Regions from separate parts of the Brevibacillus sp. FW306-2-1A-C05A genome, predicted to be linked through region 1. Evidence: riboswitches for the same ligand, from Rfam matches in the RefSeq annotation. Region 1 holds a riboswitch; the other holds the start of a gene.

Region 1 (5,938 bases):
TGTGTTTACCGACTGGGATAGCTGTCCGACCTCATCCTGCGAGCGGATTCGCAGAGGCTGCACGGTGAGTTCGCCTTCGGAAATGCGGTTCGCCACAGAGGCCACATCCACAATCGGACGGGTGATCTGGCGCGAGATCGCATACGCGATGGCGATGACTACAGCAACTACGCCAAAAACGATCAGCATGACGTTGTTGCTGACGGAAGAAACGGCGGCCGTGATAGATTCGACCGGAATGTGCAAGTACAGGCCAAAGTTCGTTTTCGAAATCGGCGAGTATGTGACGACGTATTCCTTGCCTTGGTCGGAGTAGCTGTAGGAGCCTTTCTCGGCTTTGTCCGCTTGCAAAATGTCGACCAAAGGCTGGGGCAGAGCCGATTCCGCAAGCGGCTTTCCGATCAGCTCCTGGTTGGGGTGGTATTGAATCTGGTGCTTGTTGTCCACCAGAATCGGGTAACCGTCGCTGCCGACGTTCAGATTGGCCAGAAACGTCGCGGCGAACTCGTCCACGTTGACAAGCCCGGTCAGGACGCCGAGCGCCTCCTTGTTTTTGCCGGTGACGGGAGCAGCGACGATGATCGAACGGTTGCCCGTTGTTTTGGCGACCAGGACATCGGAGTAGCTCGGTTTGCCCTGCATGCCGTCCTTGAAAAATTGCCGCTCGCCAAGGTCGATCCCGACGCTTTTCGGGAACGTATCGGCGGATACTTTTCCGTCGCTGCCGATAAACGTATTGCCGTCGTACAGCTTCATTTCTTCGGTAAACTTGCGGATGAACTCGTTTTTCGCCGCCGCGTCAGCCGATTGAATATCAGAGGTGCGGGCCAACACCTGAATTTCGGTCATGCGCCGGTCCAAATATTGATCCATCGCCATCGCGGTACTGGAGGTCAGGTCGACATACGACGCTTTTTGCTTGTCGATCAGGATGGATGAAAAGCTGTTCGTAATAAACAGCGAAACGACGGCCAGAGGAATGACTGCAACGGTGAGAAACCAGAGAATCATTTTGTTCCTCAGCTTTTTGAACAAAAACATAGGCTTTTCCACTCCTAAATTCGTGCTTGGCAATTTCTTTCTGTCTTGCGTAGAACGCTGCCTGCCCGAAAGAAATGCACAGTCAGACTGCCGAGAAGACTCAGCAGCCTGACGAGCGATTAATATCCCATTGCCGCGCCTTCCCCGCGAGGGTCAGCGCCGCCAAACTTCACATTCGTTTGCGGATCAATCAAGATCGCGCCGGACTGGCCCATCGCATCGGTGTAGGCTGCTTCCAGCTTTTCGACCGGATGGCCGCGCTTCACCAGCTCGTCCAGAACGTCCTGCGGAATCCGGCTTTCGACTTTCAGGTTGTTGGAGGCAGAGCCCCAGTTGCGGCCGTGCAGCCATCTTGGCGCTTCAATCGCGTCCTGCACGCTGAAGCCGAAGTCGACGATGCGCGTGACGAGCGCCGCCTGCGTTTGCGGCTGGCCTTCGCCGCCTTGTGTTCCGTAGAGCAGGTAAGGCTTGTCTCCTTTAAAGAGCATCGCCGGGTTGATCGTGTGGAAGGTGCGTTTGCCCGGTTCCAGGTGATTGATGTGTTTCGGGTCCAGAGAGAAGTAGCTGCCGCGGTTTTGCAACAGGACGCCCGTGTCTTTCGCGACGATGCCGGAACCCCAGTCAAAGTAGTGGCTCTGGATGATCGACACGGCATTGCCGTCCTTGTCCACGACGCCAAACCACGTAGTATCGCCTTTTGGATCGAGCGGCTCGACCGCTTTTGCCGCTTGCTTCATGTCAATGCGCGCTGCCAGTTCTTTTCCGTGCTGCTTGGACAACAGCTCGTCCACAGGAATATCCACGAATGCCGGGTCAGTCAGCCATTTGTCACGGTCGGCAAAAGCTTGTTTGGTCGCTTCGACGATCGTGTGGTAGTAATCCGGCGTACCTTCGCCCATGCTCTTGAGGTCAAAGTTGTTCAGCACGTTCAAAATCGAGAGCGAGGCCATGCCCTGGGAGTTGGGCGGCACGTTGTACGCCTTGTAGCCGCGATAGTCTACCGTAATCGGCTCCGCCCAGGTGGAGGTATGCTTCTCGAAGTCTTTCAGCGTGAGCAGCCCGCCGTTTTTTTGCAGGTCGGCGACGATTTTTTGCGCGACTTCGCCTTTGTAAAATCCGTCGGCGCCTTTTTGGGCAATGATTCGCAACGTTTTGGCAAGGTCCTTTTGCTTGAGAATTTCGCCTGCGGCATACGGCTCTCCGTTCGGCTTCAGGAACGTTTTGCGGAAGCCCTCGAAGCGCTGGAGATTTTTCAGCTCGTTGTCAGTCGGGTCTGTTGCGTACTTGGTCCAGTAAACCTGGTTGGGCGAGACGGGATAGCCGTTTTCGGCGTACCCGATCGCAGGCTCCAGCAGCTTGTGCCAAGGCAGCTTGCTGTTGCCCATGCTTTTGTGCGCATAGTTGTAGGCTTCCCACCAGCCGGAAACAACGCCGGGAACCGTGTTGGCAGACTCATAGCCGCGGGAAGGAATTTTGTCGTAGCCTTTGCTTTTGTAGTATTCGATGGTTGCCTTTTCGCCAGCTCGTCCGCTGCCGTTCAATGCTTTCAGCTCTTTTGTTTTGGCGTTGTAAATGAGCCAGAAGTTATCCCCGCCAATGGTCGTGTAGTGCGGATAGACGACGGCGAGGGTAGAGGCGGCGGTAATCGCGGCGTCTACTGCGTTTCCGCCGTCTTCCAACGTTTTCAGGGCTGCGGCTGTAGCCAGATAGTGAGGTGTTGTGACCATGGCATTTGGCGACATTGATGTTGGACGATTGGCAGCTTGGACCGGAGCGAATGTTGTCAGGCCGATAGCGGCGGTCAATGCGACGGCAGAAAGTTTTTTCCAAAGTGACATCTCATGAAGCCTCCTTGTATTTTCGTGAAAAGGTTCCAACAATCCGACAGCTTTTCGCAGCCTCACCTCCTTGACCGGGACAGACAGAAAATTCCTCATACCTACAAAAATGGACAAAAACAGACAATGAGTGCGCAAAAAAAGACCAATGATATAGGATCATTGGTCTTGTCCTACATCAATATTTCGGTAGCTGGCTGGCATGCCCGCTCGTGCGGAGGTAGCCCCTCTAGCTTTGCGTCGCCGGATTTCCCCGGGTTTGCCGTTTCGATATCAATGAAAAATTAATGCAAATGTTGCAGGTAAAATTTCCTAAACCTGTTTGTCAATAATATAGACGATTTGTCGATTGGGGTAAATAAGGAAATTTCTTTTTATCTAGAAAAAAGGAAGCATCAGGGAAATACGCGTTTTTCACCGACATTCACACACCTCTGTTGGCCGAACTGCTTATGATGATAAAAAGGCACATTTGCCAAGGAGTGAAACAACGACCATGATGCATCCCGATACAGAGCTTCGCTATATCAACGACGAGATCGGGTACGGTGTGTTTGCGACAAAGCTCATTCCCAAAGGCACGATTGTCTGGGTCCAGGATGATCTCGATCAGGTATTAGACCCGGCATTTGTGGAAAAACTGGATCCATTAAGAAAACAGGACGTGCAAAAATATTCGTTCAAAAATCAGTTCGGCAAATACATCTTGTGCTGGGATAAGGCCCGGTTTGTCAACCACAGCTTCCATGCGACCTGTGTGGCGACGATGTACGATCTGGAACTGGCGGCGCGGGACATTTTGCCGGGCGAGGAACTGACCGATGATTACGGAACGCTGAACTTGGATGAACCGTTTGACTGCTTGCCGGAGCCGGGCACGAGCCGTTCAAGGGTGATGCCTGACGACTTGCTGCGCTACTATCGCCAATGGGATGAGATCGCAGCCGCCGCCTTCGAGCGGTTCAATCAGGTTGAACAGCCGCTGCTCCACCTCGTAAGACCTAAGCATTTGCAAACCATTCGCGGCATTACCGAACAGCAGCGGTCGCTCGACTCGATCATTTCGCTGTACTGCCAGCCGCAATCGCGATGGCCAAAAGAGCAGGAGTGGTAGACGCAGCGGGCCGGACAACGGCCCGATTTTGTTGAACTCTGGGAAGAGAATCAGTATTATGGAATGTAAAGGTGAAGTGAAAGGTTGATTTCATTGGAAAACAAGGTAGCGTCATCCAATTTTATCCGCAATATCGTGATTGACGACCTGCAAGCAGGCAAGGTCAAGGAAGTCATTACCCGCTTTCCGCCGGAGCCGAACGGGTATCTTCATATTGGACATGCAAAAGCCATCTGCCTGAATTTTGAACTGGCAAGCGAATTTAATGGCAAGGCTCACCTCCGTTTTGACGATACCAATCCGGTGAAAGAAGACACTGAGTACGTGGAAGCGATCAAAACAGACGTCAAATGGCTTGGCTTTGAATGGGACGGGCTGTTTTTTGCATCGGATTACTTTGAAGAGATGTACAAGCGTGCGGTGCTGTTGATTCAAAAAGGCAAAGCCTACGTGGACGATCTGTCTGCCGAAGAGATGCGCAAGCTGCGCGGAACGTTGACGGAGCCGGGCGTAGACAGTCCGTACCGCAACCGTTCTGTGGAGGAAAACCTCGACCTGTTCGAGCGCATGCGCAACGGAGAGTTCAAGGACGGGGAAAAAGTGCTGCGTGCCAAAATCGACATGTCCTCCCCGAACATCAACATGCGCGATCCGGTTTTGTACCGCATTTCCCATACGACCCACCACAACACGGGAGACAAATGGTGCATTTACCCGATGTACGACTACGCGCACCCGCTGGAGGATGCGATTGAAGGCGTGACCCACTCGCTCTGCTCGCTCGAATTTGAAGACCATCGTCCGCTGTACGACTGGGTCATCAGCGAGTGCGAGATGGAGCACGTTCCGCGCCAGTACGAGTTTGCCCGCCTGAACCTGACCAACACGGTCATGAGCAAGCGCAAGCTGAAACAGCTCGTAGACGAAAACGTCGTCGATGGCTGGGACGATCCGCGCATGCCGACCATTGCAGGCTTCCGCCGTCGCGGCTTTACGCCGGAAGCGATTCGCACGTTTGCCCGTGAAGTCGGGGTAGCGCGCAGCAATAGTACAGTCGACGCGAAAATGCTGGAGCATTTCATCCGCGAGGACTTGAAGCTGAAAGCACCGCGCACGATGGCTGTTTTGAATCCGCTGAAAGTCGTCATCACGAACTATCCGGAAGGCCAGGTCGAGATGCTCGAAGCGGAAATCAACCCGGAAAATCCGGAGATGGGCAATCGTCAAATTCCGTTCTCCCGCGAAATCTACATCGAGCAGGACGACTTCATGGAAAACCCGCCAAGCAAGTATTTCCGCCTGTTCCCGGGAAATGAAGTCCGTCTCAAGCACGCCTACTTCATCAAATGCAACGACGTGGTGAAGGACGCGGATGGCAATGTCATCGAGCTGCACTGCACCTACGACCCGGAGACGAAGAGCGGAAGCGGGTTTACAGGACGCAAGGTAAAAGGGACCATCCACTGGGTAGATGCGAGCCAGGCAGTACCTGCCGAGTTCCGTTTGTACGAGCCGCTGATTCTCGACGATGAGGACACGGAAGGAAGCTTCCTGGACAACATCAACCCGAACTCGCTGGAAGTGTTGAACGGATTCGTCGAGCCGAACATGAAAGACACGAAGGCGCAGGACAAATACCAGTTTTTCCGCCACGGATACTTCAACGTCGATCCGAAGCATACGACGCCGGACAAGCTGGTCTTTAACCGGATCGTTTCGCTGAAAAGCTCGTTCGAACTGCCAAAAGCGTAGTACAGGCGCAGGCTGTGACAAACACAAAAACGCTGTTGCGGCATGGGAAAACCGTGTGCAACAGCGTTTTTTCATCAGGCAAGGCGTGGAACTTTTCTCATTCGCGTGTATAATTATTCGTGGTGCACCAGAGAAGGAGGACAGGCAGTGAATGGGGGAGCAGAGCTTACACGCAGCTTGAAGCTGTGGCATA
Region 2 (5,938 bases), on a different contig from region 1:
CTTATCCGGGCCGAGCACCTTTGTCACTTCCGCAAACATAATATCGTGGCGAATGTACTCGACAGCGACCAGAACGAGCGCCGGATCCTTCGTCTTGACCGCCCAGGCAGCCGTATTTGGCGTGAAGTTGGCGATCAGCACTTCCTCCAGATCACGCGCGACGATTGTAAGATGCCCGCCCATCCGTTCCTCGGCCACATCAGGCGCCATATAGTCATGGTGATACGTCGTCCCTACGCGCGTCTCTTGCTGTCCAAACAAAACGGTAAAGACGGAAATCCCTTCTTCGGTTCGTCTGTCCACCGCCTCCTGGATAAAAGGCACCTGAGGCTCCCAGATCGACAGCCACACTTCCTCGCCAGCCTGCTCGATCATTTGCCTCATTTCCATGAGCACCAGCTCGTCACCGCTAATTCGCCGAATGACGTCGATCTCTTGCTCGGACTCTAAGGCCGACAAGTTTTTTTCCAAATAGTCGAAGGACGCTTCGAACTGCCCGCGCAGCCTGCGGACCAGCTCTCTTGCTGGCAGCGGCGCATACGTGACAGGCTCGGAAGGCACGGTGTAAACAGCCCCTTTGTCAACGAGCTTGCCCACGACTTCGTAAATCATGGAGCGCGGCACGCCAGAGCGTTTGCTGATTTCGTATCCGGTGATCGGAGAGTGCTTGAGCAGACTGATGTAAGCCTTGCACTCGTACTGGGAAAATCCGAGCTTTTGCAATTCCTTGTATATGTCTTCCATCCCGACCTCTTAGTAGTTAGTTTTATACTCACTATAGGTTCAGGTTCGTTCCTTTGTCAATGTGCTTTTCCCGGCACAAGCGAAAATAAAAAAAACCCTCCGTGAACGAGGGCCTTTTTGGCAAGCAAGCAGCCTAAGCGAGATCGCGCACTTTAATGTAAGAAACGTTTCTTACATTAATCACGATGTCATCGTATTGCAGCCACCCATCCTTTTGGTTGGCGACCATTTGGATGATTTCTTCCGGCTCGGTTGTCTCGATCTTAACCAGCTCGCCACCGGAAAAGTGAAACTCAATCGTTTTGGCCTGACTCATTTTCGCATCCCTCCTGTTCTTTCTAGTTATCGGACGGATGGTAAATTTTTGTTACGCACCAGGCGCAAGTAGCTGAGTCGGCCATTGGCAAAAGTCCCGGCACAACCTGACTATATTCCTATCTTTTCTCTGTTTTTCCTCGCATCTTTCTCTGTCCAAACTACCAATTTGGAGCGGACTATTTATGAACAATCGGTTACTTTACCCTACCAAAACTTGACAAGATTGTTTCTCTTGGATTATATTTTGCATAATTCGACACTTCTATACATTTTTCGCAAATGAATGACAAAGGCAAAGTCATCGAAAGGTGGCGACGCAAAACCACGGGTCTAAAGTCTTTGACCATGACAGCCGGGTTGCCATACATCATGAGCATAGCAGGAAGATGATGGTGACTTTGGGCTATTTCCGCATGGGGAATGGCCTTTTTTATGCTCACATGGAAGAAAGGAGGCGCCATTTTATCGATCAACACTAGACTTGTACATGAAAAAACAAAGAGAGAGAAAAATGGAGTGGAGTATTATGTACAAACTGGTTGATTCAGCACAATCTTTGGCTCTTTTCCATCAAATCAAGGAAAGTGTCTGGACCTCAATGGGCTTCGAGATGGAATACGCCAAAGATGGTTCCGACGTCTATCTTTTGTTGTCGGATGAGGACGAACCAGGCGGGACTTTTGAATTTACACCACATGAAAAATCTTCTGCTTATCTGCAAAATTTGTTTCAGGATGTTTTGACGAGCGATATGAAAGTTGTCGAAGTGGACAGTTTCGCTGTCTTGCCCAAGTTCCGCGGAAAGCTGGGACGATGGGGAGTTGCCCTCATGATCGATTATGCAGAAAAACACGGATATACGCATGCAGTCGGTTTGGCAGATCCGGCTTTTTTTCAGTTGATTAACCGTAAATACAACGTCAGAGCGACGCAAGTGAAAGAGATGGTCTTCTACAAAGGGGCGAATGCCATTCCGACCGTCTTCCACCTGCAAGAAGCCTATTTGAACAAGGACAAGCCCGAATTTGCCTGGTATCAAGAGCTTTGCAAACAAATAAAAGTTGAGGTTAGCTGACATGGAACTCTTACAAAGAAGAAATAACTGGGTGGTCATTGTTTTTGCGAGCATCATTACCATCGTCCAGATCGTGAACCTCATCATGGGGGTTCCGTTCTCCTTCGTTTTAACCGTGCTGGGGATTTTGTACGGGGTGCTCGCACCTTTTGCCTACCTTTCCAACCGGCCAGCCTGGCGGGACAAGATGGCTCCCTTCATGAAGTTTTTCAACTTCGCTGTCATCGGCATTTTCATGTTCGTCATCGTGGGACTCGATCCTTGGCTGGTCAACATCATGACGATCATGTTCTTCGTCGCGGTCATGGGCATTTATCAGGACAAACTGATTAACATCTTGACCATCATCGCAGCCATGGGGATCGTCACCTACTATTTCCTGACGAACGGCGAAGCGATTTTCTACACGTCCGATCCTGTTCATTTGATGTACTACTTGCTGGCCTTCTGCTTCGTATCGGCGACAAGCATGATGCACGCAGTTTTCAACAACAAGCTGCAGCGGGAAAGCGAGGAGCAAAAGCAGCAAGCGATCGCCTCCAAAGAGTCGCTGCAGCGCATTTTGGACCAGATCAACGAATCGCTCAACTCCGTCCAGGAATATCAGGAGAATTTGAACAAGGTTACAGATGGCGTCAACGTCCGCGCGGTGGAGACAGTGGCTGCCCTTCAGGAGATCATGCGCTCCTTCTCGATCCAGACCGACAACACCAACGAGTTGCGCCGCGAGATGGGCACGACCAACCTCCAGGTAGAGGACATGACCCGCTCCGTGACCGAAATGCACGAATACGTAGAATCGACCAAAGAAGCGACCAATGAAAGCAGCAAGCGCATCAGCAACATCGGCAACGACTTCGAGCGCTTTATCAAGGACATTCAAGGCACGAACAAGCTGATCCAAGAGCTGAACAAAGAAACGGAATCCATTGAAAAAATCATCCAAACGATTTCGGAAATTTCGGCACAGACCAACCTGCTGGCGCTCAATGCGACCATCGAGGCTTCCCGTGCAGGCGAGCATGGTCGCGGCTTTGCCGTCGTAGCGGACGAGGTGCGCAAGCTGGCCGAATCTTCCAAGCTGTCCTCCGAATCAATCTCTACCTTGTTGATGACGATTCGCGAAAAAATGAAGCTCGTCTCCGACATGATCTCCGAGTCCCAACTGTCGTTTGAGAAAAACAGCGAAGGGATCATGGAGGTTCAGGAAATGTTTACGAACGTGGACAACTACATGCACAACTTCGCCGAGAAAACGAAAAATCTGCAAGAGTTCATCGTCCACGTCCACAGCATGATTCAGGAAGTCAACGCCAAAGTCGAGGTCAACGCAGACATCACCGACAAAAACAAGGAAAGCCTCGAAGAAGTCCTCGTGCTCGTCTCCGAGCAAAAAGAGGAAATCGTCAAAGTATCCGGCGGCTTCGAAAAGATCGAGCAACAAATTCGCGGTTTGAATACGTAAGCAGCAAAGCTGGCTGGATTTTTATGCAACTGCCCTCTCTTTTGTAGAGGGCGGTTTTTTTGCGTGCATGTCTGGATAATTGTGGAATCGGCGAGATTTTTTTATAAAATTCATTTTTCTACATAGCATGTCCCGCCTGTATCGCTTATAATACACATGGAATTTTTACAGTTCTCTTCCATCGTGAATCGATCCAACGCAAAGAGAGGCCTAAGCCATATGCCTGTTTTTCATCGTTTTCCAACGAGCCAGGGGAAAAAGATTGGTTTGACTACCCTTTTGACGGGTCTTGTTTCCTTGTCCATTCTGTTGACGCTGACGATTCTTCTCGTAGCCTCGTATCAATCGAAAAAGAAGTCGCTGATTGATACGACTCTCACTCTTAACTATTCGAGCGCAAGCAAAATGAGCCAAATGATCGACTCCCTGTTCCTATCCATGCGCAGCAGCCTGCGCTATTCCGCCACCGTTTTAATCGACCATCCCTCACGGACGCAACAAGAAGCCATCGAACATCTGGAGATTCTTCGCAAAAGCGGCAACTACTTCAACTCGCTTACTGTCGTAGATGAAACCGGAACGGTTCGCAGTGTGTCCCCGCCATCGCTCGGCACTGTCGGACAGAAGCTTACGACCAGGGAAGCGCAATACGCACTGGCATTGAAAAAGCCTTACATCTCATCGCCCTACATTTCCAAAAAGTACAAGCGCCTCCTGCTGTTTATGAGCGAACCGATCTTTGACAAGGACGGACAGTATCGCGGATTCGTCGGGGGAACGATCTATTTGCAGGATCACAACATTTTGAACATGATTATCGGCAACCCGGAGATAGATACGAGCGGCTCGTCTTATTCGATTGTCGGCTCGAATGGACAGTTGCTGTTCCATCCGGACAAACAGCAGATCGGCCAGAACATCCAGTCCAATCCCGTCGTACGAAAGCTGCTCGCGGGCAACAACGGCTACGACCAGATGTTGAGCATCAACGGCGATCACCTGCTGGCCGGGTATGCGCAAGTTCCGGCAAACGGCTGGGGAGTCATCGTCACTTCGCCGATGGAACTCGTTTACAACGAGCTGCACAGCCAGGTGCGAATGATGCTGCTCTACTTGCTGCCTCCGTCTCTGTTCCTGCTTCTGATTGTGATTCAGCTCGCCCACAAGCTGGCCAGACCTTTTGTCCACCTAGCCGATCTGATGAGCAAAATGGGCTCAGAAAGAGTCGAGCTGCCCCCGGACAAGCACCATTGGAACCGGGAGGCCGATTTATTGACCAAAGCATTCCGGACAGCGGCCAAAAAAATCAAAGAGAAAACCGACCGCTTGACCCACGAAGCAACCACCGACGTGCTCACAGGGCTTGCGAACCGCCGTTCCGTCGAAGAGATTTTGCAAACGTGGACGAAAGAGAAAAAGAACTTTTCCATCCTCCTGCTGGACATCGATCACTTCAAGCACGTCAACGACACCTTCGGCCATCCGGTCGGCGATGAAGTCTTGAAGCAGTTTGCGGAAATCATGAAAAGCTGTGTGCGAAAAAGCGACATTTGCGGCCGTTTCGGCGGCGAAGAATTCATCGCCCTGCTCCGCAGCGCTTCCAGCACAGAAGCCTTGTCCGTCGCGGAAAAAATCCGAACGCAGATGGAAAGCAGCACAAATCCGACGGGCCAGCCCATCACCGTATCGGTCGGCATCGTCAGCAGCCCGCTCCACGGAGATTCCGCTACACAGCTCATCGAACTGGCCGATCAGGCTTTGTACCAGGCGAAAGAGTCTGGGAGGAACAAGGTTGTAATTGCGAATGAGAAAGGTTGTTGAATAAAGTTTTGTGCGAGAAAAGGGCGACTGCATCTGTTGGGGGTGCAGTCGTTCTTTCTTTCGGGGGGTGTTGGGGAGGTGCTTAATTGTTGGTTGGGTGGGCATGAGTTCGTGTGTTCGTGGCTTTATGCTTTCCCGCCTGTATGTGTTCCTGCCCTCCTGCCTTCACACTCAGCCTCCTGCCTTTCGCAAAATCACGCCAAAATCAGGGCTTGCTTCCTTATTCGTTCGCACTCGATTTTGGCACAACAAACACTTGGGTAGGCCACTCCCCGACCGGCACTTGCCGTATTTGGCTTAATTTTTCGGCATCGAAAACAGATAGCGTCCCTTGCACAAAGTTCGTAACCAACAAATTCGAATCGTCCAAAGCGATCGAGGAAGGCGTTGGCGAATGCAGTTTTGCCTTCTAGTATGCCGCCTTTGATGTACTGCCCGCAATATCAATCGTTTGTGTTGGTTTCCATGAGGATTCTGCTTTGCAAGTGCTGCCGCGTGATTAGTGTGCGAATTTT

What was found. Region 1 has a riboswitch for cyclic di-GMP ahead of ggt (gamma-glutamyltransferase). Riboswitches for the same ligand answer to the same signal wherever they lie in the genome.
Region 2: it holds a riboswitch for cyclic di-GMP, as region 1 does, so the genes downstream of both, AC3WJN_RS07305 (GNAT family N-acetyltransferase) here and ggt (gamma-glutamyltransferase) in region 1, are expected to answer to the same signal.

What each region holds. Positions count from the first base shown of each region.
Region 1 covers NZ_JBYSWV010000004.1:21,008-26,945, forward strand. The annotation lists gene AC3WJN_RS05150 (methyl-accepting chemotaxis protein) at 1-1,041, opposite strand, end outside; gene ggt (gamma-glutamyltransferase) at 1,161-2,879, opposite strand; cyclic di-GMP riboswitch class I at 3,065-3,153, opposite strand; gene AC3WJN_RS05160 (SET domain-containing protein) at 3,376-3,993, shown strand; gene AC3WJN_RS05165 (glutamine--tRNA ligase/YqeY domain fusion protein) at 4,078-5,745, shown strand; gene AC3WJN_RS05170 (APC family permease) at 5,893-5,938, shown strand, end outside.
Region 2 covers NZ_JBYSWV010000007.1:729-6,666, reverse strand. The annotation lists gene AC3WJN_RS07315 (TrmB family transcriptional regulator) at 1-744, opposite strand, end outside; gene AC3WJN_RS07310 (hypothetical protein) at 878-1,060, opposite strand; cyclic di-GMP riboswitch class I at 1,344-1,427, shown strand; gene AC3WJN_RS07305 (GNAT family N-acetyltransferase) at 1,589-2,137, shown strand; gene AC3WJN_RS07300 (methyl-accepting chemotaxis protein) at 2,139-3,602, shown strand; gene AC3WJN_RS07295 (sensor domain-containing diguanylate cyclase) at 3,822-5,423, shown strand.